One region of the Hyphomicrobium sp. 99 genome, then DNA from elsewhere that is predicted to be linked to it. Evidence: predicted binding sites of a transcription regulator. Region 1 holds the regulator's gene; each other region holds the start of a gene.
The links. Region 1 encodes LexA, which represses DNA repair genes until DNA is damaged. Its sites were predicted from a motif close to TGTTCNNNNTGTGTTCNG; they were not measured.
Positions count from the first base shown of each region.

Region 2: G359_RS14880 (sel1 repeat family protein) is a predicted target of LexA. The motif match lies at 5,455-5,472, and genes of this name have one in related genera.
Region 3: recA (recombinase RecA) is a predicted target of LexA. The motif match lies at 7,809-7,826, and genes of this name have one in related genera.

Region 1 covers NZ_KQ031382.1:1,584,887-1,594,504, reverse strand. Annotated here, with positions in the region: partial or broken gene G359_RS20890 (DUF1499 domain-containing protein) at 1-228, opposite strand, end outside; gene pdxH (pyridoxamine 5'-phosphate oxidase) at 661-1,317, opposite strand; gene G359_RS07765 (hypothetical protein) at 1,513-1,953, shown strand; gene G359_RS07755 (tetratricopeptide repeat protein) at 2,561-3,511, opposite strand; gene G359_RS07750 (hypothetical protein) at 3,983-4,288, opposite strand; gene lexA (transcriptional repressor LexA) at 4,943-5,671, shown strand; gene G359_RS07740 (ComEC/Rec2 family competence protein) at 5,680-8,016, opposite strand; gene gltX (glutamate--tRNA ligase) at 8,129-9,618, shown strand, end outside.
Region 2 covers NZ_KQ031382.1:3,070,894-3,080,511, forward strand. Annotated here, with positions in the region: gene G359_RS14845 (DedA family protein) at 1-177, shown strand, start outside; gene G359_RS14850 (phenylacetate--CoA ligase family protein) at 304-1,767, shown strand; gene G359_RS14855 (hypothetical protein) at 1,849-2,118, shown strand; gene G359_RS14860 (zinc-dependent alcohol dehydrogenase family protein) at 2,401-3,408, shown strand; gene G359_RS14865 (VOC family protein) at 3,447-3,872, shown strand; tRNA gene G359_RS14870 (tRNA-Ser) at 4,074-4,165, opposite strand; gene G359_RS14875 (hypothetical protein) at 4,349-4,966, shown strand; gene G359_RS14880 (sel1 repeat family protein) at 5,012-5,281, opposite strand; gene G359_RS14885 (hypothetical protein) at 5,687-5,956, shown strand; gene G359_RS14890 (glutathione S-transferase N-terminal domain-containing protein) at 5,971-6,615, opposite strand; gene G359_RS14895 (quinone oxidoreductase family protein) at 6,624-7,592, opposite strand; gene G359_RS14900 (hypothetical protein) at 7,798-8,211, shown strand; gene G359_RS14905 (DedA family protein) at 8,317-8,847, shown strand; gene G359_RS20800 (hypothetical protein) at 8,982-9,143, shown strand; gene G359_RS14910 (cytochrome P450) at 9,208-9,618, shown strand, end outside.
Region 3 covers NZ_KQ031382.1:2,942,842-2,952,459, forward strand. Annotated here, with positions in the region: gene G359_RS20975 (RNA methyltransferase) at 1-313, opposite strand, end outside; gene G359_RS14205 (NADP-dependent isocitrate dehydrogenase) at 537-1,757, shown strand; gene G359_RS14210 (class I SAM-dependent DNA methyltransferase) at 1,800-2,402, shown strand; gene G359_RS14215 (hypothetical protein) at 3,075-3,548, opposite strand; gene alaS (alanine--tRNA ligase) at 3,711-6,407, opposite strand; gene recA (recombinase RecA) at 6,618-7,754, opposite strand; gene G359_RS14230 (hypothetical protein) at 7,969-8,502, shown strand; gene fae (formaldehyde-activating enzyme) at 8,644-9,216, shown strand; gene G359_RS14240 (hybrid sensor histidine kinase/response regulator) at 9,310-9,618, opposite strand, start outside.

The DNA of each region.
Region 1 (9,618 bases):
GAGCTTGGCGAGCGCTTGCAGCACCAGCTCGTAGCTTTCCTCGGTCGGCCGCGGGAGGACCAGACTCTTCAGGTCGGGATAATGCGCGCGCTGGATCGTTGCGAACGCATCGCCCGGATAGTCCGTCAGATTGGCGTCGGCCGGCCGCTCGTCCTTGGCCTCTGTGAACTCCGGCGGCTCGTCGAGATCGGTCGAGACGTCGTTGATCGGCGGCCACTTGAAACTCATGGCCCAGACGCCGGCGGGAATGGCGAGCAGCCCCAGCGCGACGATCGCCCCGCAGAACACGCGCGCCGCGCCCTGCCGTCCCGTCACCCAGATATCGAGCCCGGCGACGAATGCCATCAGCAGCGAAAGGCCCGCGCAGAAAATGACGATGTAGGCGATCGTCAACGCGACGGGCGTGGGCAGCAAATGCAATCGGTGCAGGCCCGCCGTCACCAGCGCGGCGACGGCTGAGAAGAGCGCGATGCGGCTCGTCCACTTCGCGAGAAAAGACGGCGGCTGGCCGGCTGCGTAATAGATCCGCGTCGATTGATAACGGTCGCGGAGCCGCCGTTTCGGGCGGCGTTCGTCGATGCGGTCCGTTACCATTCGCGCCTCAAGTCAATCCTCACGCCTTAGCTTCATTGTGCCACAAGCCGCGCTTTTTGTGGTCGCTCAGGGATAGAGACGGGTTTTCTGCCAGGAGTCGCGCGGCGCGTCGCGGCGGAAGACGATGCGGTCGTGAAGCCTGAACGGACGGCTCATCCAGAATTCGATTTCGACCGGGAGAACGCGGAACCCCGACCAGTGGGCCGGGCGCGGAATGGCTTCTTCCGGAAACTTGGCTTCGTAATGATGGACCTTGGCTTCGAGCACGTCGCGCGACGATAGCGGCCGCGACTGATGCGAAGCCCAGGCGCCGATGCGGCTCAGCCGTGGCCGCGAGGCGTAATAGGCATCCGCCTCGCCATGCGAGACCAGCGACACGGGACCGCGAATGCGCACCTGCCGTTCGAGGCTCTTCCAATGGAACAGCAGACCGGCCTTCGGGTTTGCGAGCAGCTCGCGGCCCTTCGCGCTTTCGAAGTTCGTGTAGAAGACGAAGCCGCGATCGGCGCTGCCTGGCCCATCCAGTCCCTTCAGCAGCACCGTCCTCACGTTCGGCATTCCGCCCGCATCGACGGTCGCGAGCGCCATCGCGTTCGGATCGTTCGGCTCGGACTTTTCTGCCTCCGACATCCAGGTCTCGAACAGCAGAAAAGGATCTTCGGCGGTCGAGAAATCAGGTGCCCTTTCGGGAGCCGAGGTCTGGGAAGTTCCGGTGTCACTCATGTTGCGTGCTCAACGCTGGATTTTCAGTCTCAATTGCAGATCGCGCGTTCAAATCGGTTTGCCAAGATGGCGGCGCGCCCCGTTACAGCACACGCCGCGACATATGTTCAGTCCCTTTTAACCATACTGAGGCAGACTCCCCCCATCGTCTTGTTGGGCGAGCGTCGCGTTCCGCCTGAGTTGAAAGTAAGCGTCATGTCCTCAAATGCGTCCCTATTCTCGACTGCCGCGGCCGGCGCAACGGCATTCGCGCTGGTTGCGGCGATTTTCTTACCTTACGGGTTTGCCTGGGGTGCGGACCAGCCCCTCGCATCGGCCGCCTGCCCGAAACCCAGCGCCCTCGACGACAAAACGAAACTCACCAGCGTCAAGGTCGCGCTTGACCGGGATGACGAATATGCGGCGCTCGAAAGCGTGCAATTCGCCCTGACGGAAGTTGCCGACGGCTCGAGCTATGTCTGGCACCGCGCGCACGGACGCCTCTCCGGCATCGTCAAGCCCGTCTCATCGTTCAAGGACACGCGCGGCAGCGTCTGCCGCCATGCGGTCGTCTCGCTGACCGGCGTCGACACGACGAAGGAGACCGAAATCGTCGCCTGCCGTTTGCCGACGGGCATCTGGCAACTTGAATCCTGAATTTCCCCAAACTTCGAATACCGATCCTCCCAAACGAGAAAGAAAAAGGCGGCGCAAGCTGCCTTTTTTAATTGCGCCGGCGACTCCGCTGCGCGGAGCCGGCCGCCGGCGCGGGCTTGGGGTGGCGTTGGTGCTCGCAACTTAAGCGGAGCTTGGGCGTTGGCTTGTTATCAACAGGTTATTCCAGTTCGCTCACAGCGCGAAGCTGCATGGATTTCGGGAATCACGGCTCATTACCCCAAATTGGGGGATACCAATGCTGGCATTCACATCGATACTATTCACGGCATTCGCTGCGTTCGCTGGCGCACCGATATGGGCAGCGCTGCTTGGAGCCGCGGCTCTCTTTTCAGTTTCGCTCCGTGAGCAGCGCAAATTCGCAGCTCGGTTTACGAACCTCGGCCTATCGCAAATGCTGACGATGGCCCACTGGCAAAGTGCAGGGCATGCGGTATTGGCGAGCGGAGCGGCGTTTGCAATAGGCTTTGCTAGCCGTTGGGCTTTGCAAATCTAGTTAGCCAATTATTAGAGGGGCCTACGGGTGGTGGCACCTCATCCTGCTGCGACGGGGTGTCAACGGAGGCGCTCTGCGAGCGATTTATCTTTGCTATCGCAGCATTGACTCGTCCAAGCCTTCGCGACCTGCGGGCATTGACCTAAAGCTTTGATAGATGGTCAAGGCGTTTTGAAAGCAGGTATTCGCTGCGGGTAGAAACCCGAGCTTCACTCTAACATTTCCCCGATGCTCAAAAGTGAGAGCGCGTTCCAATGCTTCTGACGGGGGAAGTACCGCAAGTGCATTCCCGAGCGCAGCGTTTGCATTGGCATTCGCTGGCGAAGGTAGAGTTTCGAAAGCGGTAGCCTGCAAACGGTATGCACGGGCAAGCGAAACCCCACCGTCCGCTTGGCGCAATGCAATCAGCTCATTGAAGCGTGACAGCGCGCCTGCGGGATTTGCTAGTTCGAGCAGCATCATCCCGGCGTATTCGATTGCATCAACATCACCACTATTGATCTCAATTGCTGAATTAAAATGCTCAAGCGCTGCCTCTCGCGAAGCGCGTCGTCCTTCCGGATCTTGTAAGTTTCTTGAGGCTTCCTTTGCGCCCAGCAAGAGGTGAGCAAGCGCTTGCCGACTTTTGAATTCTTCCAGTTGCTTCTGCGCAAGGCGAGCTTGATTGGAACTGATGACGATAGCTCCGTGCAAGTCGTTGACAGCCGCAGCTCCGAAGCCCCAACTCATTTTGCGAAGCGATCTGCTGACAGAGCGAGAGTCAAAAGTGGGCTCGTCGAGCGCCCTAGCCGGTGAAGGACAACGAAACAGACCCGCAACGGACTCTCTCGACTCCTGCAAGCGCTTCTCTTGCCGCCCCAAGAATTCGTCCATCCTGTCCAAGAGACGATATCCCGAGCTGCGCCATTTAATGAACACTCCGTAGGCCGCCGGAAAGATCGGAATGAGAAAGCTCAATATTTTGGGGGCCTGAATTCCTTGAAAAAACGTCTCCGCGACGTGCGACCATTGCTCAAAAACCGAATGCAAAAGTTCCTCGAACATATTTACGCCCCCCAAACGCAACAACGCGACCCCACCCAATTCCGTTAACTTCTCTCAGAGCAGATCATCTGTACAGCCCCCATTCCTCCTTTTCCAAATTGCAATTCCCCCCACTCAAAAAAACTTATCCCCGCTCTCGCCTCCTCACGCATAATCGCGTCGCCCATCCGGCGAAGGGTTCGTGCGCAAGGCGTTGCGTCGGGCTCGGGTGGGGCAGCCCGACCCGGGGCGTGACGCGCGCTTCCGGACAAGGCGATCGGCAAGGTTCGCACAGGGTGAGAAGCCTGTGTGCGGAGCATCCCGCTGACGTAAAGTGACCCTGCTCGAGACCCTGTTCTCGGTCTGTCACGGAGCGGATCGGTTCCGAGACTTCATTGCTGCACGACCCAGCCGCGGAACCCGTCCGCTTCGTGCTTATTGATTGCGCACACGGCTCCGCTTTCGCGGAGCCGGCCGCCGGTGCGGAAGAGATCAGTGGCGAGACGAGGCGTGGAAGCTCGGGACGAAGTGATGGCCGGCGCGGCCGCCAGTGACTGCGTTCGCGATGACGGTGCCCAAAACGGTGACGATGACGCCTATGACGATCTGCGAGAACCAACCCTGCATGGCCCGACGATGCCCCGCTCCAAACGGCCGAAAATCGAATTGCTGCGCCGGTGTTGGACCGGCGGCGACCATCTTTCCGTCGCACGGCTTCCGGCGCTTTTGCACGGCTGCGAGGCGGCGGAATTCAGGCGCTCGAACTGGAGCGTTCGCCTCATACGTCGCCCGCGACACCCCGCTTGTCATCCCGGGCGAGCGCTTGCGAGACCCGGGACCCAGCCGGCAGGGATGGCTATGGCTGCAGCGAGCCCCGCCCACCGCCGTCATGCCGGCGAAGGCCGGCACCCAGACAAGCCTCAACAAAACGTCAGAGGCGGGCCGTTCCGTGGGGACAGCACATGCGAGTGCGCTGCACGTTGCCTGGATCCCGGCCTGCGCCGGGATGACGAGAATTGTTACGGAGATGGGCTTCCTGCTGTCATCCCGGGCGAGCGCTTGCTCTCCCCCACCGCCGTCATGCCGGCGAAGGCCGGCACCCAGACAAGCCTCAACAAAACGTCAGACGCGGGTCGCTCCGTGGGGACAGCACATGCGAGTGCGCTTCACGTTGCCTGGATCCCAGCCTGCGCCGGGATGACGAGAGTTGCTGCTGTCCGCCCGAACTTGTCGTTCCCGTGCTGGACGCAGTGGAGGCCGAGACATTCGTGCCACTCCTCCCTTCATTCGCACGACGATGGGTTGCATAAGTTGGGGCGAGGTTGCAGAACGAGACAAGAACGTGTAGCGTACATACACGATTTGTACCGTCATCCTGCGGGTGGCCGTTCGGTGGTCAGCGTTTCGGCCAGCGGCGCTCGCACAGCCATGGAAGGCTTGAGACGAAACGCGATGCTCACCGAGAAACAGAAAGACCTCCTGCTTTTCATCCACGCGCGCATGCAAGAACGCGGCGTGCCCCCCTCGTTCGATGAAATGAAGGACGCGCTGGATCTGAGGTCGAAGTCCGGCATTCACCGGCTCATCACGGCTCTCGTGGAGCGCGGGTTCATCCGCCGTCTGCCGCACCGGGCGCGGGCCATCGAAGTCATCAAGCTTCCGGACAATCAAAGCGCGGGGGCAGGCGCCTCCGTTTCCTCGATCGCGCCGCAGCGCGGTTTCCAGCCGAGCGTGATCGAAGGCTCCGGGCCGCGTGCGAGCGTTTCGCCACCGCCGCCGTCGCACGTCATCGACGCGCGGACGGTCTCGATCCCGGTCATGGGCCGGATCGCGGCCGGTACGCCGATCAGCGCCATTCAGAACCACACCCACGACATCGCCGTGCCGCCCGACATTTTAACGAACGGCGAGCATTTCGCCCTGGAAGTGAAGGGCGATTCGATGATCGAGGCGGGTATCCATGACGGCGATACCGTCATCATCCGCCGCTGCAACAACGCGGAGAACGGCGACATCATCGTCGCGCTCGTCGAGGGCGAGGAAGCGACGCTGAAGCGGCTGCGCAAGAAGGGGTCGACGATCGCGCTCGAGGCGGCCAATCCGGAATTCAAGACGCGCATTTTCGGGCCGGATCAGATCGACATTCAGGGGCGGCTCGTCGGGCTGCTCAGGCGTTACTGAGGCTGGCGCTACTGGGCGTCGCTGGCGGCAGACGCGTCAGCGGACGCGTCGTCGAGCCAGTCGTTCGCGGGTTCGGGCCCCTCGCCCGGGTCGTCTTCGGCCAGGGTTCGGGGATCTGATTCCGGGTTTTCGGTCGCGCGTGCCACTGCGGGCGGGGGTGCCCCTCCCCCCGGCGTCTCCACGATGCGCGGCTTCGGCAATCCAAGCGACTTGCGCTCCGGCATCACGCTCCACGGCCGCTCGCCGCGATGGGCGGCGACCGTTTCGAGGCGCACGCGCGGTTCCGGGCTATCATCGGTCCGGTCGACGTAGAGCGCATAAGCGCCGTTTCGCCACCGGTCGAAGACATCGATGATGGTTCGCGGGACGCTGCAGTCCTCCGGCTTCGGGTCATTGATGACCAGCACGTCGGCATTCAGACAATCGTCGGTGATGGCCGCGGGATGGTTCGCAACGGCGACGGTTGCGCCTTTGACATGGGCGATACATCCAGCCGCATCGCAGGTGAATGCGTCACCGCTTTGCGCATCGCGCGCGGTCCGGCCATCGCCGTCATATTCGAGCCAGCGGTCGAGATCGTATTTCGAGCCTTTGTTCGGCAGCGCGGAGAGCTTTCCGGAGGTGTCGCGCACGGCGATCAGACCTTTCTGGCCGATCAGGATATCGGGCCGCGGCATCCACGGCGCGAGGAGCAGACCAAGAACCACGAGAGCCGCGCCTAAAAGCCGAATGCGCGTCTGCCAAAGCGAAAGCCAGATTCCGCCAGCGAGCATCAGGGCGAAGGCGAGCGCCGGAATTTCCGGAATGTGGCCGACGGCGCCCGGCAATGCGCCAACCTTGTTCGCGCACCAGGCCATGCCTTCAATGCCCCAGCCCATCGGCTTCAGTCCAAGCCATTCAAGCCCGAACGGTATCAGCACCATCGCCAGCAGCGCCGACGGCATGACGATGATGTTGCAGATCGGAATGGCGATCATATTGCCGAGCACGGCATATTGCTGGCTCTGGTGGAAGTTGTAGGCGGCGAACGGCGCGACGGCCACGCTCGCGATGAGGGTCGAGGCAATAATCTCGCCGAAGAACTTCACGACCTTCAGCACCGGATGCGGGCGCGACTGACGTCCGAGGAAATTGCTCAAGGTTTCGTGCGATGCGATCAGCGCCGTGACGGCGGCAAACGACATTTGGAAGCCAGCGTCCAGCAGGCTTTCGGGATAAACGATGAGGATCAGAAAAGCCGCGAGCGCGACGTTTCGCAATGCCAACGCGGGGCGATCGAGAAGCACGGCTCCGAATATGATCAGGATCATCAGCGCCGAACGGACGGTCGCGAACTGTCCGCCGGAAATTGCAAGATAGGCGATGGCACTCAGTATTCCCAATGCGGCGGCGATCTTCTTGATCGGCAGCGTCAATGCGATCAGCGGGACGGCGGCGAGCATGAGACGGACCGAATAGAACACGGCGCCAGCTGCAATCACCATGTGCAGGCCGGAAATCGACAGGATGTGAAAGAGGCCGGAATTCTTGAAGGCGTTGTTCGTCGCAGCGGTGATGCCGCCGCGTTCTCCGGTTATCAGCGCAAGCGCGATCTCGCCGGTTTCTCCCGGCAACGCTTGGCGAATGCGCGCGGCAATTCCCTGGCGGACGCTTTCGATCGTCTGACGATACCACTGCGAAAGCGAGCCGGACTCTTCATGCCCCTCGATGACGGGCGCGGCGAATGCGTATCCGACCGCGCCGACAGAATCGAACCAAGCGGTGCGGGCATAATCGAAGCCACCCGGAAGCGGAGGCTTCGCAGGCGGCGACAGGTTCGCTTTGATGCGAATGCGATCTCCGGGCGCCGCGGGCGAACGCGCGGACATCGTCCGGATGCGAATGACGGCCGGCGTTTGATCGGCTGTCAGGCCTGCGATGGTCGGCTTCCTGATTGTGAGCCGTTGGCCGCGCGGGATCTTTGCTTCGACCATCGTCACGGTGCCGGTGATCTCGACGCCATGCAGGGCCTTGGTCAGGACTGGGGCGCGGACGGCTTCGACACGCAGCTTTGCAATTGCAAAGCCCGCTCCCGCCAATACAAAAGCGGTCGTCATGGCTGCGGCCAGTGTTCCCGCTCGGACCGTCAAACGCAGGATGAGCGCCAGCAGGAGGGGCGCGAATGCCATGATCGTCGGCGGTTCGACGGAAAGTGAGAAATAGGCCGCAATCCCGGCGCCGAGGCAAACCGGAGCCCAAAGAAAAAAGCTTTCCCGTTCGGCGTCGAACAGAAGCGCGGCGCGGCTGAGGCCACGCTCCGGTTGCGCCGGAAATCCGATCTCTAGCCCAGCCGCTTCGACCGACATGCCCCCTGCCCGTTGCAAGCCAAGGCCGGAATTTCCGCCCTCTTAACTTGTCCCACCTCACATGCTACGAGCGGAGCCTCATTCCCTCAATGGCAGGCGAGCAAAAAGGTCAATGTCCGAGACCGTTACACCGAGTGCGCCCATCGTGCGATTTGCACCCTCTCCGACAGGGTATCTGCATATCGGAGGCGCGCGCACGGCGCTCTTCAACTGGCTTTACGCGCGCGGCCGCGGTGGACGCTTTCTGCTGCGTATTGAAGATACGGATCGCGAGCGCAACAACGAGGCGGCGGTCGCGGCCATCCTCGACGGCATCAAATGGCTCGGGCTCGACTGGGACGGCGACGTCGTCTCGCAGTTTTCGCGCGCGGATCGCCATCGCGAGGTTGCAAACGAACTGCTCGCCCGCGGCGCCGCCTATTACTGCTATTCGTCGCCCGCCGAGATCGATGCCGCGCGCGAGAAGGCAAAGGCCGAGGGGCGTCCGCAGATCTTCCTTTCGCCCTGGCGCGACCGCGATCCGAAGGATGCGCCGAAAGACTTGAAGCCAGCGGTTCGCCTCAAGGCGCCGCGCGAGGGCGAGACGATCGTCAACGATCATGTGCAGGGGCGCGTCGCATTCCCGAACAAGGATCTCGACGATCTGATCATTCTGAGATCCGACGGCAATCCCACGTACAATCTCGCCGTCGTCGTCGACGATCATGACATGGAGATCACGCACGTCATCCGCGGCGCCGATCATCTGACGAACGCGGCGCGGCAGACGCAGATCTATCAGGGCATGGGTTGGCACGTTCCGGAATTTGCGCACGTGCCGCTCATTCATGGCGCGGACGGCGCGAAGCTTTCGAAGCGTCACGGCGCGCAGGGCGTCGAAGAATATCGCGACATGGGCTATTTGCCGGTCGCTCTGCGCAATTATCTCGTGCGCCTCGGCTGGAGCCACGGCGACGACGAGATCATTTCGACGGACGATCTCATCCGCTGGTTCGACATCGACGGCATCAACAAGAGCCCGGCGCGGCTCGACTTCAAGAAGCTCGATGATTTGAACGGGCACTACATTCGCGCCGCTCAAGACGAGGAACTCGAAGCGCACGTGCGCGGAATGTTGCCTCATCTGAATTTTCAGGCGCTGGCTGAGCTGCCTCCTGATCCGAAAGCGCCGCCGCGTCCGGACATTGCGCTCGCGCGCGAAGTGCTGCGGCAGCTGCCTGCGGTCTTGTCAGGCAAGCTTCTCGCGGATCTCTTCGCCGCCAAGGGATGGGGGAATTTCACAGCGGCAATTCCGTCGCTCAAAGAGCGGTCGAAGACTCTCGCGGAACTCGTTGGCGGCGCATTGTTCATCGTTGCCGAGCGGCCGCTGAAGCTCGAGGACAAGGCCGCAAAACTGCTCGGGCCGGAAGGCCGCGCGTCGAACTCCGATGTTCTCAAACTCTTGTCGGAGGTTCCGGAGACTGAATGGTCCGCGGCGTTCTTGGAGGCCAAAGTCAAAGCCTTTGCCGAAGAGAAGGGTTTGAAGCTCGGCAACGTCGCACAGCCGCTTCGCGCGGCGCTCACGGGGCGCGCGGTTTCGCCACCCGTGTTCAACGTGCTCGA
Region 2 (9,618 bases), 1.5 Mb from region 1:
ATCCACGCGCTGCAGGGACCGGTTGGCGCCATCGGGCTGACAATCGCAGCGGCCATAGCAATTACGATCTTTGTTTACTTAAAACGCCATGAAGCGGAACTTCAGGCTGAGGCGGAAGCTTCTCTCCCCGGTCCGCTTCCCGGCCTGCAACCGGGAGGACCACCGAACGCGGGCTGAGCCGCTTCAAAGGACGAGTGTACAATCCTTGAAAAACCAGGATGCGTTCGCGATTTCAGTGAACATCTTTCGCCCACGCTTCCGCGGATCTATGACCTCAGAAACCAATTCAAAGGCATGTCTCAGATGAGAGGTTTTCTCACTGCCGCTTACGATCAGGTGAAGCTGGCCCTCGCCATCCGCTCACTTCTCCCTCCTCGTCCCGAGGACATTGAACCTCGAGCAAAGGCCAAGGAAGAACGCTTCCGTAAGCTTCTGCAATATGCCTACGACAATTCCCCGTACTATCGAAAGAAGTTCCAAGGCATCGATCTGAAGACGTGCGCCATCACCGATCTTCCGACCCTCACGAAGTCCGACATGATGGCGAACCTCGACGATATTTTTACGGACCGCGAACTGCGCCGCGCCGAAATTGAAAGCTTCATGGCCGACCCGGCAAACGTCGGCGCCTACTACAAAGACAAATTCGCCGTCTGCCATACCTCGGGAAGCCAAGGTCAACCGGCCATCATCGTTCAAGACAAGCCCGCAATCCTGACGACCTTCGCCGCGCAGTTCGCGCGCGGCAAAAAAGTCAGCCGCCGGTTTCTCCCTCACCTTCAGCGCCTGTTCAATCCGGCGCGCTTTTCGATCGTCACGCAAAAACCGGGCTTCTACCCGAGCAGCACGTTCTTCAACTATTTCCCCGAGCGTGCTCGCCGCTTTCTCAAGTTGCAGCGCCTTTCCGTATTCGATCCGCCCGACGTGCTCGTGCAGAAGCTCAATGAATTTCAGCCGAACTTCATCACCAGCTACACAAGCGCTCTCGAGACGATCACGCGTGAACTTCAAGCAGGCCGGCTGAAGCTCCGGGGCGATCTCGAACAGATGAACAACATCAGCGAACCGCTTCCGGAGCCCATCGCGCAACGGGTTGAAAAAGCTTTCGGTGTCCATATCACCAACGTCTACAGCATGGCCGAGTGCATGGCGCTTACGTGCGGATGCCAAACCACGCACGGCAGCCATCTCAACGACGAGCTCGCATTCCTCGAAGTCGTCGACAAAAACGGCAAGCCCGTTCCGAACGGCAGCCCCGGAAACAAGGTGCTCCTGACCAACCTCTATAATCTGGCCCAGCCGATCATCCGCTATGAGATCGACGATATCGTCACGATCAGCGCGAAACCATGCGAATGCGGAAGCCTCTTGCCTCTCGTGCAGGCGGTCCAAGGACGATCGAAGGATCAGTTCTGGGTTAACGTCAATGGCGAGATCCGCGATCTTCCGTATTATGTATTTCTCCTCGCACTCCACAACGAGACGAGGCTTGCCGAACATCAGTTTCTTCAGACCGGCGTTAACCGGTTCGTTCTGCGCGCCGCGCCCTTGCCGGGCGAAACGCTGTCTGCCGAAAAGCTCCGCCAGTACATCCAACAGTCGATTACGACAGAGGGCCTCGCTAACGTCATTCACTTCGACGTCGAACTCGTCGATCGAATTCTGCCCGAGGAGTCGGGCAAGGTTCGGCGCGCAAAGAATATGTTCGGACCGCCGCCCGCCACGCCCGCAGAACTCGAAACACAGCGAACGGCGGAAGCTGGCTGATGCCTGAAGCTCCGCTTTGTAAGGAACCACTCCAGATAAATTCAGTTCAGATGGAGGGAGCTTTTTTGCGGAGTGTCAGTCATGACCAGAAAAATCCTGAAGATTGTCGACGGTCCCGATAAACCTGCTCTGCGGTCCGCGCTCGCGTCGCCGGACAGGGAACAGGTTCACTTCGTTCTTGAGGGCGATGCCACAGATGCATCGATCGCGCGCATCGAGGAAATGGCGGAAGGTTTCACCTTCGAGATAAACGGCTGGCTGACGACCGGCGTCCACAAAGGCGAGACGTTTCTCGGAATTTACAGCGTCGAGACCCGCTCGGGCTCGATCGCTCTTGGTATAGGCGCTTGACTTGGTGATGCCGCCTCCGAGCCGGCGGCCTCGATTAATTCTTGACTATGACTTGAACCGCCCCTGACGAAATGCCCCTGACATTGCGACATCCGATTTGGCCCTAAGTGCTGAACCGTTCCGTTCGGCAGACTTCGAAATTTAATTCGATTGTTCCCGCTCAGCATCGGCGCGAAACAGCGTATCGCGATTTCTGCACACTCGGCGACATGACGCTGTTAAGAGACCGTACCGGCGCCGAATAATTTGGGGGAATGCCGTGTCGAAGACGGGATGCATGACATGAAAGCGATAAAAATCACTGCGCCGGGCGGACTGGAAAATCTTGCCCTCGTCGACATTGAAGATCCGGGCAAAGCCGGACCAGGCCAGCTCCGCGTCCGCCTTCATGCCAATTCGCTCAATTTTCACGACTACCTGGTCGTCTCCGGAAAATGGAAAGCAGCCGATGGACGGATTCCGATGTCCGATGGCGCAGGCATTGTCGAAGACGTTGGCGAAGGCGTCAGCGAATTCAAAGTGGGCGACCACGTCGTCTCTTGCTTCTTTCCGCTCTGGCAGGATGGTCCGCCCGAGGTCGATAACTTCTCCGACACGCCGGGAGACGGCATAGATGGCTATGCGCGCGAAACCGTCGTGTGTCCGGTGACTTGGTTCACCCACGCACCAAAAGGCTACAGCCACGCTGAGGCCGCCACCCTCACGACGGCCGGACTTACCGCCTGGCGCGCGCTCGTGGTCGACGCACATCTGAAGGCCGGCGACACGGTGCTCGTGCAAGGCACCGGTGGCGTATCGATTTTTGCCCTGCAAATCGCCAAGGCTATGGGCGCGGAAGTTATTATCACGTCGTCATCCGACGAAAAGCTCGAACGCGCGCGCAAACTCGGTGCTGATCATCTTATCAATTACAAATCCGTCCCTGAGTGGAGCGCACGGGTTCGCGAGCTGACGGGCGGACGAGGCGTCGATCACGTCGTCGAAGTCGGCGGACCGGGCACCCTTCCACAATCCATCGCGTCGGTCGCAATCGGCGGACACATCGCGTTGATCGGCGTGCTCACGGGCCTCGGCGGCAACGTTCCGACAGCGTTACTGATGGCAAGGCAGGCGCGTCTGCAGGGCCTTATCGTTGGCAGCCGTCGCGACCAAAAGGACTTCATTCGCGCTATCGATACGATAGGTTTGCGACCGGTGATCGACCGCAGCTTTGGCCTCGCCGAAATCGCCGATGCGTTCCGCTTGCAAGAAGGGGGACGCCACTTCGGCAAGATCTGTCTGGACTTCTAACGTATGGCAAATGCACCGAATTGCAGGAGATCAACGCAATGCTGAATGTCATATCCGTCGATCATTTTGTCTTGAACGTACGCGATGTCAAAACTTCCGCAGATTGGTATGAGCGCGTACTCGGCATGACGCGCGAAGAGGATCAACCGAACGGTGGCACGCCCAGAACCAGCGTGAAGTTCGGCACCGAAAAGATCAATCTTCGTCCGATCAATGCCAGCACAGTCGAATGGTTCACTGCGGAACATCCTGCAACGGGCAGCGGCGATCTTTGCTTTCTCACCAACTACTCCCCCGAGGAGGTCTCGCATCATCTATCGGCGAACGGCGTTGAGATCGTCCTCGGACCCGTCACCAAAAGCGGTGCAATGGGCAAGATTTGCTCCGTCTACTGCCGGGATCCGGACGGCAATCTCATAGAGATTTCTTCTTCCGAGACGCCACCGGGCCCGAGCAGATCGTAGCGGGTGAGCCCCTGAGGAAGTGCCGAGCTACTCAGCTGCGTGATCCGTGTTGCGCCGCGTTGCATGTCCGTGAGGCAAAGACCAAGCTCGCGAACGCCCGATGATCGGGTGTGACGCCAAATGCTCAAGCCAAATGCTCAAGAAGGACACCGCTTTCGGCGCCGACTTTGAATTCCAGCCATGTGCGCAATGAGTGATGGATGGCGGAGACGCAGGGATTCGAACCCTGGATACGCTTTAGGGCGTATGACGATTTAGCAAACCGTTGCCTTCAGCCACTCGGCCACGTCTCCCCAAATCAATGGGCGAGTGCCCCCTATAGAGGCCGCGCCAGCGCAATGCAAGACACGACCTGACAATGCACAGTGGTGATTGAGCCACCGCTGGCGGCCGCCCCAAAGTCGTCCTAGTGTCCTGAAAACAATATACGGACATCGGGGACGGGCTGAGCCGTGCGCGCTTGCTTCAAAATACAGTTGAGTATCGCGATTTCGGCCTTCCTGGGATCGGCTGCCGGGAACGCGTCCGAGCTGTGCGTCAAATGCTCCGGGCCCGACGCAAGCTACGCCTGCGTCATCAACGGCACGTCGAGCGCAACGATCGACACCGTCGGGAAGCTTTATTGCATTACGGCTCTCGCCAAGTCCGGCGCGCACTCGAGCTGCTCGATAGACCGGGCGATGACCGCCCCGTGTCCAGGCGAACGCAAAGAGCTTCCTGTTCCAGCGGTGCTCGATGACGGAGGATCGGAAGATCAGCCCCAGCACGGCGCTCCTGACCTCACCAAGGCTGGCGAAGGACCGTCCGCTACGGAACCCCTCGAAGCGCCCTCACCTGCGATGCAGGTGGAACCGGCCGGAACGCCCCCCGATCAGCCCAAGGACGCGGTTACGAATGAGCCACCGCCCAAGACCGTGCAGGAAATGGTCGAGAAAAGCGCAAAAACAGCGGGCACCGGACTGAGCGATACGCAGAAGTCCGCAGGCGAAGCCGCAAAGTCGGCAAGCACCGCGCTCGGAAAAGCCGGAGCGGCGGTTAGTGGCGCCGCCAAGAGTTCTTGGAAGTGCCTCTCGTCGTTCTTCTCGAACTGCTGACGCCGCAAAGAAAAGCGGCGCGCTCAGTCCTTCAAGAAAGTGGCTTCAATGAACCGAGACGAGCCACTCGCGCGCGAGCTTTTGGGCTTTGATGATCTCGGCCTTGCTCATGTCGCTCGCGACTTCCGACCGGTAGCGCTTCGCTTCGTCGTTGCCGCGGCTTGCTGCGATGTTGAACCACTTATGAGCCTGGATGAGATCGATCGCTCCATCGCGTCCCGTGGAGAAGCTGAGCCCAAGCTCGAAGAAGGCATCCGATTGATCGCCCTGAGCCGAGTAATCGAACTGACGCGACAACACGTCCATGCGTGCCATGTGAAAACACTCCAAAACCGCCACGCGCTCTTCATGTCGAAAGGCGGTAAAGCCAACGCGCTCGCAATCGATGAACGCCTCCAAACCATCGCAGCGGATGAATGAAAACTCGTAAAAGGCCGAACAAATTTGCTTTAACCGCGCGCTAAAATGGCCTTACGCTCAGCTACCTTCTGACCGAATTCGGAACATTTTGCCCGCCCTGCGACGACTGTTGATCGGACCTTAAGAAGGGTTGCTACCAATTCCTAACCATGCTTCAAAAAGGGGTCCCGCGGCGGCTCGATCGAACGACGGGGTTCGAATGTTCAGCCGGGGTTCAGCCGCGTGCTGGTAACCTTAAAATGTGGGCCGAAAGTCGGTCTTAAGGAGGGTTCAGGCTGCTCGTAGCCTGATTGAGGGATGATGGTTCAGTCAGTAGTCTGCCGCTCGTTGGCGGCTGCGGGGTTTCTGTTGCTTGCAGGGTGCGCACAGCAAGGGTCACACCCCGCCTACATCGGATTGTCAGACCTATCGGACGACGAGCCCGCGGGGAAGCCTCTAATTGGCCGGACCGGCGAGCCATCCGAAGCACTTCGGCACGTACAGTCGAACAAGGTGCTGAGCGCCATGGCCTTCCAAAAAGTCACCGGACGGACCGTTGATCCCGAAAGCCTCATCGGTCGCGGCGAATAGTTCGCTGCTCCACTTTACGCCTTCTTCACAGCTAGACCTTTGATGACGGCCGGACGCTGACCAATGTCTCCGAGCCACCGCTCGACATTGGGAAACTTGCCAATGTCCTGATCGAGCACCCTCCAGATCCGCACCCACGGAAAACTGGAAATATCCGCTATCGAATACTTGCCCGCGAGATACGGGCGATCGGACAGCCGCTTATCCAACACCCCAAACAGCCGCGCGACTTCCTTCGTATAGCGTTCGATCGCGTACGGCACTTTCTCTGGCGCATAATTGCGGAAGTAATTGCACTGCCCAGCCATGGGAGCGAGTCCGCTCGCTTGCCAGAATAGCCATTCATCGACCTCCGCCTTCGCCCTTTCACTCGATGGGTAGAAGGCCCCGAACTTCCGGCCGAGATATTGCAGAATGGCGCCCGTTTCAAAAAGCGCGAGCGGTTGACCATCAGGGCCGTCAGGATCGACGATCGCTGGAATTTTATTGTTGGGCGAGATTGCCAGAAATTCCGGCGCGAATTGCTCGCCCTTGCCGATGTCGATGAATTTGACCTCGTAAGGCACGCCAAGCTCTTCAAGCATGATCGAGATCTTCAAGCCGTTCGGCGTCGGCCAAAAATAAAGTGCGATCGGCTCGTCGTCTCCGTCGTCCTGCATATCACTCCTTAGGGAATGAGAATGATCGAGCCCGTCGTCCGCCGGGCTTCGAGATCTCGGTGCGCATCTGCGGCGTGGCTCAACGGGTATTGATGATTGACGCTGATCCGAATTTGTTTGCTGAGCAGCATCTCAAAGAGTTCTGCAGCGTTTTCCTGAAGTTCTCTAGGTGTTGCCGTATAAGCCAAAAGCGACGGCCGCGTGGCGAAAAGGGACCCTTTCAGCGCCGTAAGCGGGAACGGCGGAACAGGCCCGGACGAGTTGCCGAATGACACCCAAAGGCCTCTCGGCTTCAGGCAATCGAGCGATTGCGGAAAGGTGTCCTTGCCGACGGAATCGTAGACGACATCGCATCCATTTCCCTGCGTGTACTCGCGCACGCCGCTGACGAAGTCATCGCGCTTTGTATTGATAACGTGGGTGCAGCCGTTCGCCATGGCGAGCTCCGCCTTCTCGTCCGAGCTCACCGTTCCGATGATCGTCGCGCCGAGCGCATGCGCCCACTGACACGCAATAAGACCGACACCGCCTGCAGCCGCATGCAGCAGCATCGTCGTTTCGGGCCCCACCCGATAAACTTGGCGCAGCAAATAGCGAACCGTCATGCCTTGCAGCAGCCCAGCTGCAGCCGTCTCGTACGAAATGCCGTCCGGTAACTTCACCAGCCGATCGGCCGGCACAGTCCGCTCGTCGGTGTAGCTGCCGAGTGGGCCAGCGTAAGCCACTCTATCGCCGGACTTGAACCCATCGACACCGCGCCCTACCGAAATGACTTCGCCCGCCGCTTCTGAACCCAGAATCGCCGGCAACTTCGGAAACTTGTAGAGACCATTCCGATAGTAGATATCGATGAAATTGACGCCGATAGCGCGCTGCCGAAGGCGCACCTCGCCAGGAGCCGGGTCGGGAACAGTCACTTCCTCGTAGACCAAGGCTTCCGGTCCCCCAGTGGCGTGTATCCGGACTGCAAATGGCATGTCGTAGGCTCCTATGGGACGATCTTAGGCGTAGAGATGCAGTTCTGCGGCGAATCCGGCTAGTGGGTTGACACGGGCCGCATCTTAGACCCCCGTTCGTCACGAGCCTGCCATGGTGGGTTTCTACCGCCAGAGGGAAACGAAAACGGAAATTACCTTGCATAAATTCGAATATGCACCGCCGCCCCGAAAATTGAATACTGCCGTGGCCTTTCTGCTCGCCGTCACATTTGTGGCTGCCGGCTGTGCGGGCAATGAAGCGGCATTGGGAGATCCGGCGCTCGGATTGAAGTGCGTCGACGACAGCCATGTCTGCATCAGCCAGCGCAAGATGGTCTTCGATTCCTATATGGCGGATAAGTCTCGCGCTTGGGTGAACCAACCCGCAGGCCCGCACGAATACGCCTCCGGCGTCCGGCTCATGGCCTTCAGCAGAAAGCGCAAGGAACTGAACTGCAACGAACTGGCGCGTGGCAAGGAAGAAGCCGATCGCGGTCCGTCAGCCCTGAGCGGCGGCGGTTACCTCGGCTTGACCACAGGACAGATTGCACGCGGAGCGATGCTCGCGCGCGAAGTTTCCCGTGAACTCACGCAGGAAATGACGCGCCGGTGCCGCTAGACTTGAACCTGCAAATTGGCTTCTTATTTGGCCGGAACAGGGCACACGAACGTCGGCCGATCTGGCCTGCACGCTGACCATAACTTCCAAAGTGAAAGTCGCTAAATGAGCGTGCAAGACTTTGTCGATGCGATCATCACGTTTGTGAAAGCGAACGAAGGCTGGGCAGCCCCCATTGCGTTCGCCGTCGCATTTCTCGAAAGCTTCTGCTTTCTATCCATCATCTGGCCCGGCACCGCCATTTTGATCGGAATTTCCGCCTTGCTCGCTCAAAGCGGCGTGGGCCTCGACGTTCTTTGGCCAGCCATCATCGCCGCAAGTATCGGCGGCACCCTCGGCTACGCGTTCTCCTATTGGATCGGCCTCTACTACAAGGACGACATCCACAAGCTTTGGCCGTTCAATCGCAATCCGGAACTGGTAAACCGCGGCGAGGCCTTTTTTGCGAAATGGGGAGCGCTCGGCGTCTTCTTCGGGCATTTCTTCGGGCCCGTACGGGCGATCATTCCGGTCGTTGCCGGGATGTACTCAATGCCGCAATGGCAATTCCAGCTTGTGAATGTCTTATCGGCGGCGATTTGGGCGGCGGGCGTCATCGCACCCACTTATTTCGGGCTGGATTATCTCCTGCACTAGCTCGAATCCGGCCATTCGGCCGCAAAATGACCGCCGTGCTTGCACGAACAGGCGCGATCCCGTAGAGGATCGGCCCAATGCTGCGTCAGGGCGCAGCCTGATTCATTACCTTCCCACCTCTCGAGGCCTGTTTCATGTCTAAGACGTCGCTCAAAAATGTTCAAAAGCAGAAGAAGAAGGCCAAGCGCACCATTCCTCGCCCCGCCCAGAGCCGTATTCAGGGCAACACCGCTGGCGTCCGCACGCGTCTGAAGAAGCTTGCCGGTCAGGCCCGCGCAAAGAAGGCATCGGCCTAGATAGCGGCGCAGTCGCTCACTACGTACTTCGTCGCCGGCGCAATATGGTGACGTGAGTAACGACATGATGACGACTGCGTTCTACCCGCCGACGGTCACGCCGTCCGCGCGCCCACTGCCCCTACTTCCATTTCTAGGCCGCTTCGTCCGCAATCCTCTGCGGGCGATTCCGCGCGCCGTCTATCACGAGCCCATCGTCACCTACGGCGGCAAGCGTCCGCTCGTAGCCTGGGTGACCGATCCGGCCCTCCTCGAAAATATCCTTCTCAAGAACGCCGAGCAGTTTCCAAAGACGCGACTCGATCGCCGCGTCCTGACTCCGATCATCGGCAATGGCCTGTTGACCGCACAGGGCGAGAGCTGGCGCTGGCAGCGCAGGATCGCAAGCCCTCCGTTCCGGCACGCAGAACTCCTCGGCTATGTTCCGACGATGGCCGACGCTGCTGTCGATTGCGTGATGCGCTGGAGATCGCGT
Region 3 (9,618 bases), 1.4 Mb from region 1:
CTTCCTTCTTGCTGAGGATGAACTGATCGAGCGTTTCGATCCCCTGAGCTTCCGTCCGCCGTTTGCAGCCAGGACATGACACGTTGTCCTCGACGCACTTGAGCCCCGCGCAATACTGCAAAACAGGCTCGAGCGTCTCCCGGTCGAGACCCGGAATGGCGAGCGCCGCGAGCCCCTGATCGATCGAAGCGGAATGGCACGCATGCACGATCTCAGCGACCGCCGTATCCCGCGGCCCCGTCACCGGCACGCCCCGATCGATGCGGATCTCGGGCGCAGCCTCGCTTTTCGTTGTGTCGGTCTCGACGTTCAATGCGCCTCCGCGCGTCTCTAGTGCCAGCCTTGCTCCGGCAGGGCTCGTTTCTGGCGTACAATTAGGCGGGATCTTGCCCAACATCCACGCTTCTTTTGTTCTCTCGGAACTTGAACAACTCCGAGATCTGCCGCACGACTGCGGCGAAGGTTCACTTCGTCGGCAGCGAGCCTGCCGTTATGGTTTAATCGTTAAGCTTCCATTCCTCTTCGCGAGACATCCCATGCAGAAAATCAAGGTTGAAGGCACCGTCGTCGAACTCGACGGCGACGAGATGACCCGCATTATCTGGAAGCTGATCAAGGACAGCCTGATCCACCCCTACCTCGACGTTAATCTCGAATACTACGATCTGAGCGTCGAGAACCGCGATAAGACCAACGATCAGGTGACCATCGACGCCGGCAACGCCATCAAGAAGCACGGCGTCGGCATCAAATGCGCGACGATCACCCCAGACGAAGCGCGCGTCAAAGAATTCAGCCTGAAGGAAATGTGGAAGAGCCCGAACGGCACAATCCGCAACATCCTCGGCGGCGTGATCTTCCGCGAGCCTATCATCTGCAAGAACGTGCCGCGTCTCGTTCCCGGCTGGACGGAGCCGATCATCGTCGGCCGCCACGCATTCGGCGATCAGTATAAGGCGACGGACTTCAAGTTCCCCGGAAAAGGCGTGCTGACGATCAAGTTCGTCGGAGAAGACGGCGCCGTCATCGAGAAGGAAGTCTTCAAGGCTCCGGGTTCGGGCGTCGCGCTTGCGATGTACAATCTCGATGAATCGATCCGCGAATTCGCACGTGCCTCGCTCAACTACGGCCTGTCGCGCAACTATCCGGTCTATCTCTCGACGAAGAACACAATCCTCAAAGCCTACGACGGCCGCTTCAAGGACATCTTCCAGGAAGTCTACGAGGCCGAATTCAAGGCTGAATTCACGAAGCGCAAGCTGACCTACGAGCACCGCCTCATCGACGACATGGTGGCGAGCGCACTCAAGTGGTCGGGCGGCTATGTCTGGGCGTGCAAGAACTACGACGGCGACGTCCAATCCGATACGGTTGCGCAGGGCTTCGGATCGCTCGGCCTGATGACGAGCGTGCTGATGACGCCCGACGGCAAGACCGTCGAAGCGGAAGCCGCACACGGCACCGTTACGCGCCACTACCGCGAACATCAAAAGGGCAAGGAAACGTCGACGAACTCCATCGCGTCGATATTTGCCTGGACGCGCGGCCTCGGACACCGCGCCAAGCTCGACGGCAACGAGAAGCTTGCAAACTTCTGTAAGACGCTCGAACGCGTCTGCATTCAAACCGTCGAGTCGGGCTACATGACGAAGGACTTGGCCCTGCTCGTCGGCCCCGACCAGAAGTGGCTCTCGACAACCGGCTTCCTCCAGAAGGTCGACTCCAACCTCAAAGCCGCGATGGCGAAGACAGCATAGCCGAAAGCCTCAGCTGCAAGCCGAGCAGGAGCAACGCGTGCCATGAGTGCCGATCCGGATCGCATCGTCGGTCTCTACGAACGGCACGCATCCACGTGGGACAGCCTGAGATCACGGAGCCTGTTCGAGCAGCCGTGGCTCGAACGGTTTCGTGCGTTATTGCCGCCCGCCGGATCGGTTCTCGACATCGGATGCGGATCAGGCGAACCCATCGCACGTTTCTTCATCGAGACAGGCTACCGCTTGACCGGCGCGGATTCCTCCCCTGCCATGATCGCGATTTGCAAAGAACGCTTTCCGAGTGCGTCTTGGAACGTCGCGGACATGCGAACCTTGTCGCTCGGTCAGCGCTTCGACGGAATGATTGCGTGGGATAGCTTCTTCCATCTGCGCCGTGACGAGCAGCGCAAGATGTTTCCTCTCTTTCGCGAGCACGCCAATCCGAACGCGGTGCTGATGTTTACGAGCGGAACTTCCGATGGAGAGGCTGTCGGAACATTCGCTGGCGAACCGCTCTATCACGCGAGCCTGGCCCCCGAAGAATACCGCGCCTTGCTTGCCGAGAACGGCTTCGAAGTCGTGTCCCAGGTGTTCGAAGATCCAGAGGTCGGCGGCCACACCATCTGGCTCGCGCGGCACAAGTAGCGCCACCGCACGGGCTCAAAGCTAGAAGAGCGCGCAAACCTCTCTCCGTCATCCCGGCGAAGGCCGGGATCCATCCAGGCTGGATACTCGCAATGAACGGACACTTGGACAGATCCCCGCCTACGCGGGGATGACGTTCTGGAGTGGGCGTGGCAGCGTATTTATGTCCGTCATCCCGGCATAGGCCGGAGTCCAGGCAACCGTCCGCGCATTCGCCGCGTGCGATCCGCTCCGAACGGACAGCAACCATTCAACCTACTGAAACTTGTCTGGGTGCCGGCCACCGCCGGCATGACGGAGCAGGTGGCTACACGTTCCAACCACGGTCATCCGCGCCACCGTCAAAGCCGATCGTCAACTTGTCATCCCGGCCGGAGCGCAGCGCAGAGCCGGGACCCAGGACCGCGACGAAGGTAGGTCCCGGGTCTCGCAAGATGCGCGCCCGGGATGACAACAGTGTTTGCTACTTCAGACGTCATCCCGGCGAAGGCCGGGATCCATCCAGGCTGGATACTCGCAATGAACGGACGCTTGGACAGATCCCCGCCTACGCGGGGATGACGTTCTGGAGTGGGCGTGGCAGCGTATTTATGTCCGTCATCCCGGCGAAGTCCGGGATCGCCTGGCGGCCGGCTCCGCGAAGCGGAGTCGCCAGGCGCAACCACAGAATTATTATTTCTTCCCCGCCGCGATCTGCTGATCGACCTCGGCCTGCATCTTCGCCGTCATCACGTTGAAGTCGTTCTGCAGTTTGGCGCATGCCTCGGTCGGGCCATCGCAAACGACCTTCATCTTGACCGTGAGATCTTGCCCTTCCTGCACCACCTTGCGGCAGACGGCGGCGGGATAGGCTGGATTGCGCTTCGTCGTGAACGTGTACATCACGCTCGCGTTCTTCGGATCGTCGCTGAAGGCGGTATAGAGTTCGCTCGTATAAACCTGCAGCAGACCGGACTTCGTCGAATAGCGCGCAATCAAATCCTCAGCCTTCCCGACCGGATCGCCGCAAAATTCCTGCGCCGCAGCTGCCGTCGGGCCGGCGGTCGGCGCCGGAGTTGCCGGCAGCTTGACGATGGCGTCGTCAGCCCATGCCGACGTCGTGACAAACAAACAGGCGGCGAAACTCAGCAAACGCGTGCGTGTCATCTGCGGTGGTCCTCGGGTTCAGAAAGCGGCGGCTATATAGCGCATTTTTCCCGGCGGTCATTAGTGAATTGCCCGCAAGGTAATGCGCTAGCCACTTCGCAGTGCAACAAAAATTCCCCGACGTCACACTCGCTCACACCAAGGATTATCACCCTTGCCGTGTCAGCTCGCGAGACGAGCTTCGATGGCCTTCAGCGCATCGCCCGCTTTGGCGCCATCGGGACCACCGGCCTGCGCCATGTCCGGACGCCCGCCGCCGCCCTTGCCGCCAAGCGCTTCCGCGCCGGCCTTGACGAGATCGACCGCGCTCCACGTCTTGACGAGATCATCGGTAACGCCGACCGCGAGGCCCGCCTTGCCGTCCTCTGTGACGCCGACGACCGCGACGATACCCGACCCGACCTGCTTCTTGCCGTCATCGATCAGCCCGCGCAGGTCTTTCGGATTGAGGCCCTGAACCGTCCGCGCAAGAAGCTTCACGTTGCCGATACTGCGAATGGCCTCGCCATTCCCGTTAGCGCCCGCAGCTGAGCCGCCACCGAGCGCGATCTGCCGCTTCGCGTCCGCAAGCTGCTTCTCAAGCGCCTTCCGTTCCTCGACGAGATGCTTCAGCCGCTCGATCAAATCTTCGGGCCGCGTCTTGAGAAGGGAAGCCGCTTCCTTCACGCGGGAATCCTGCTCTTCGAGATAGGCGCGCGCGCCCTCACCCGTCAGCGCCTCGATGCGACGGACACCAGCCGCGCTGCCGCTCTCTCCGACGACGCGAATGAGGCCGATGTCGCCCGTCCGCGACACGTGCGTACCGCCGCAAAGCTCGACCGACCACGCCTTGTTGGCGCCGGGCCGCGTCGATCCCATCGACACGACGCGAACCTCTTCGCCATACTTTTCACCAAAGAGCGCCATCGCGCCCGTCGCGCGCGCATCGTCGATGCCCATCAGCCGCGTGACGACCGGCGTGTTCTCGAGCAGCACCGCGTTCGCCATGTCCTCGACGGCTTTCAACTCTTCGAGCGACATCGGCTTCGTATGCGAGAAGTCGAAGCGCAAACGATCGGGCGAAACGAGCGAACCCTTCTGAGCGACGTGCGTGCCGAGCACTTGCCTGAGCGCTTCGTGCAGAAGATGCGTGGCCGAGTGATTGGCACGCGTCGCGGACCGGCGCGCATGATCGACCTCAAGCTCCACGGCGTCGCCTGTCTTGAAGCTGCCCGCCTCAACCTTGCCAAAGTGCACGAAGAGATCGCCGAGCTTCTTCTGCGTGTCGGTCACGCGGAACAGCGCGCCCTTCGGCCCCTTGATGACGCCCTGATCGCCGAGCTGGCCGCCGCTCTCGCCATAGAACGGCGTTTGGCTGACGACGATCGCGCCCTCGTCGCCCACTTTGAGTTCCTTGGCTTCCTGGCTTCCGGAAACGAGCGCGGTTACGATGCCCTCGGCCGCTTCGGTATCGTAGCCGAGGAACTCCGTAGCGCCGGTCTTGTCCTTGATCTCGAACCAGAGGCCTTCTGTTGCGGCCTCGCCCGAACCCTTCCAGGCCGCGCGCGCAGCATCCTTCTGCTTCTTCATCGCATCGTCGAATGCTGCCGTGTCGACGGTGATGCCCCGCGGCCGGAGCGCGTCTTCGGTGAGGTCGAGCGGGAAGCCGTAGGTATCGTAGAGCTTGAACGCGACGTCGCCCGGAAAGACCGCGCCCTTCTTGAGATTGCCCGAGCTTTCGCCGAGAAGCTTCAAGCCGTTGTCGAGCGTGCGCCGGAACTTCGTCTCTTCGAGCTTCAGCGTCTCGGCAATGAGCGGCTGCGCTCTGACGAGTTCCGGATAGGCATCCCCCATCTCGCGTACGAGCGCCGGAACGAGATGATACATCAGCGGTTCGGTGCAGCCGATCTGAGCGGCGTAGCGCATGGCCCGCCGCATGATACGCCGGAGCACGTAGCCGCGGCCCTCGTTCGACGGCAGCACGCCGTCGGCAATCAGGAAGCTCGTCGAGCGCAGATGATCGGCGATGACACGCCGCGCGACGTGAAGAAATTCGGGACTACCCTCAACACCGCTCTCCTTCGCACCGGCTTTTCCAGCTTCCTGACGAATGGCCTGGATGAGGTTCTGGAACAGATCGATGTCGTAGTTGTCGTGCTTGCCCTGCAGCACTGCCGCGACGCGCTCGAGCCCCATGCCCGTGTCGATCGACGGCTTCGGCAGCGGTACGCGGTCCCCCGGAGCGCGCTGCTCGAATTGCATAAACACGAGATTCCAGATCTCGATGAAGCGATCGCCGTCGGCATCCGCCGAGCCCGGAGGACCGCCCGCAATCTTATCGCCGTGATCGAAGAAGATTTCCGAGCAGGGGCCACAGGGACCCGTATCGCCCATCTGCCAGAAGTTGTCGTTCGTCGGGATGCGAATGATCTTGCTGTCCGGGAAGCCCGAGATCTTCTTCCAGATCGCGTATGCTTCGTCATCGGTATGATAGATCGTGACAAGCAGCCGCTTCTTGTCGAGGCCGAAGTCCTTCGTCAGCAAATTCCACGCAAGCTCGATCGCGCGCTCCTTGAAATAGTCGCCGAACGAGAAGTTGCCGAGCATCTCGAAGAACGTGTGATGGCGCGCCGTGTACCCGACGTTATCTAGATCGTTGTGCTTGCCGCCGGCTCTGACGCACTTTTGCGACGTGGTCGCCCGCGGAATGGCGCGCGTCTCCTGGCCGGTGAACACGTTCTTGAACTGAACCATGCCGGCGTTCGTGAACATCAGGGTCGGGTCATTGCGCGGCACGAGCGGCGATGACGGCACGATCTCGTGTCCGTTCTTTCCAAAGAAATCGAGAAACGAAGCGCGGATTTCGCTGACGCCAGCCATGTGGTGCTTTCGAGCCTGATATTGAGAGTAAAAATGCTCCGAGAACGGACCTCGGAACGGCTTAAGGCCGCCGTTGTAGCGGCGGCCTCTATTCGTGTCTAGAAACGGCGCATGCGCCCTGCTGCCCCTACCGCGCCCGGCGGCCGGCTCGACGAAGGAGGATAGCCGGGCGCAAACCGAAAAGACGTCGCCGGCGCCAACCAAGAACCCTTACCGCTTCGCCTTGGCGACCTTCTTGCCTGCATCCTCGTCCGGAAGAACCCCGTCTTCGTCCGGCTCTTCGCCGTCGTGCTCGCCGGCACCCGGATCGGCAAGCATCTTCTCGACGATCAGCCCGGCATTGGCGCGAATGGCCCTCTCCAGCTCAGCTGCAGCTTTCGGGTTGTCCTTGAGATACGTCTTGGCGTTCTCGCGGCCCTGACCGATCCGGTCGCCGTTGTAGGAGAGCCAAGCGCCCGATTTCTCAACGAGACCGGCTTTGACGCCAAGGTCGATCAACTCGCCAACCTTCGAGATGCCTTCGCCATACATGATGTCGAACTCGACCTGTTTGAAGGGCGGAGCGACCTTGTTCTTGACGACCTTGACGCGCGTTTGGTTGCCGACCGTTTCCTCGCGCTCCTTGATCTGCCCGATGCGGCGAATGTCGAGACGAACGGAAGCATAGAACTTCAGCGCGTTGCCGCCCGTCGTCGTCTCCGGGTTGCCGAACATGACGCCGATCTTCATGCGGATCTGGTTGATGAAGATCACCATCGTGTTCGACTTGGAGATCGAACCCGTCAGCTTGCGCAGTGCCTGACTCATCAAACGCGCCTGCAGACCCGGCAGGCTGTCGCCCATCTCGCCTTCGAGTTCGGCCTTCGGCGTCAGCGCCGCAACCGAATCGACGACCAGCACATCGACAGCGCCCGAACGCACGAGCGTATCGGCGATTTCCAGAGCCTGCTCGCCCGTATCCGGCTGCGAGATCAAAAGGTCTTCGACCTTGACGCCAAGCTTCTTGGCATAACTCGGATCGATTGCGTGCTCCGCGTCGACGAACGCGCAGATGCCGCCTTTCTTCTGCGCTTCGGCGACCACCTGCAGCGCAAGCGTCGTCTTGCCCGAGGATTCAGGTCCATAGACTTCGATGATGCGCCCCTTCGGCAACCCGCCGATGCCGAGCGCAATATCGAGTCCGAGCGATCCCGTCGAGATCGCCTCGATGTCGAGCTTGTCGTGGGCGCCGAGCCGCATGATCGACCCCTTGCCGAAGTTCTTGTCGATCTGCGCGAGTGCCTGCTCTAGCGCCTGCTTCTTATCCATTTTGCCCCCTTCGAGCACAGTCCAGTCCGGCCGTTCCATCGTGTCACCCTCAATCCCTATGGCAAGCGCCCAACGCCATCAATTAAGGATCTGTGTACTTGATTTGTTCCGAATCTGTCAATCTCGTTTTGTTCTCACGCTGCGCGGTTTGCGAAGCTCGGAATCTATTAAGCCCTACACCTGTAACCGGTGAAACAGCGCCACTTGTCGCCCGGGCGCAATCTCTGTGCATGATCAAGCCAAGGAGGCTCCCGTGCTCAGGATTTCCGCCACTCTACTCGCTGCTCTCGTAGTCGCCAGCGCATTCGCTTCGACCGCCGCCGAAGCACGCATGGGAGGCGGTGGCCACTTGGCGTTCTTCCTCCTCCGCGCCGGAGCCCACGCCGCCGAGCAGAACGCCTGGGAACAGCAACGGCGTCGCCGGTACGAAGCGGCGCGTGAAAGAGAGCGCCGGATTGCCGAGGCCCGAGAAGCAGCTGCCGCAAAGCGCGCGCGCCTCGCGGCCCTGCAGAGACGGGAAGCTCAGAAGCTCGCGGCCGCCAAGGCAGCAGCCGCAGCGGCTGAGCACACGGCGTCAGCCGACACCACGACCGTTGTGGCCAAGAAGACCGACCGCCTGCCGGAAACGGCTCCCACAACGACACCCGTCTCGGAGGATACGTCTTCGGCAACGACCGCCAGCACCACGGCTGTCGCGACTTCCGAGGCAACACCGCCCGTCGCAACGAACACCTGCCGCAAATATTCAGCCGCCGCCGACGGCCTTGTCGATACGCCCTGCGAATAACGGGCAGGCGCCAAAATCACCGCACCTTCTGGAACGCGCCATAACCGCAACTTATGGCGCGTCTACCTGCGCCCTGGGTTATCTCAAGTCATGCGCCTAAATCCGGCGCCTCGACGATAACGAAGGAAAAGGTGAACACGAATGAGTAGTCCTACGTCTCAGCCCCGATCGGGGCGTTTCGGCATCCGCGTCGGCGAAGCCCTCGTCGCAGGCGGCCCGCCGGGAACCGCAGCCGAACCGGAAGTCGCGATCGGCGAGATGGACGGTCCGTTCGGCACCGCCTTTGCGACCCTCCTCGGTGATCAGGTCAAAGGCCACACCCGCGTACTCTCGCTTCTGAACACCGACGTCATGGTGCGCCCACCGACGCTTTGCGTCAGCAAGGTCACCGTCGATAACGAGCGTTATACGAGCATCCTGATGGGCACCGTTCAATACGCGACCGCCATGGGCGTGCTCGATGCCGTGCGTTCAGGTGACCTGCCGAAGGACAAGGTCGACGACCTCGGCATCATCGTTTCGGTATGGCTCCATCCGTCCGTCGCGACGATCGAAAAGCTGGATCATAAAATCCTGTTCGACATTCACCGCAAGGCGACCTCGCTCGCCATTCATAAAGCGATGAATTATCAGCCCTCGATCGATTGGCTGCTCGAGAACCAGGACAAGATCATCCACAAGTACTTCGAGCGTGGCTTGAAGGGCGAGATTTAAAACGCTCTTCGCGCATCGCGGCCGGCTCTGCGGAGCAAAGTCGCGATGCGTTTCCCCTCCCCCTTGCGGGGAGGGGTCAGGGGTGGGGTAATATTACTTCGCCAGCTCTTCTTTCACCTTCGCAGCCAGCTGCGGCAGCGAGAAGGGTTTCGGCAGGAACGCGAAATCATCCGATCCCATCGTCTCGCGGAAAGCTTCATTCGGATATCCCGAGACGAAGATCACCTTGATCGACGGATTGCGCTTTCTGAGTTCCTTGAAGAGCGCAGGACCATCCATCTCCGGCATGACGACGTCCGACACGACGATGTCGATCTCGCCCTCGTTGGCCGCCATCAGCTCGAGCGCCTCGACGCCGTCGGCAGCCTCGATCACCTGATAACCCTGGCGGCGAAGCGCCCT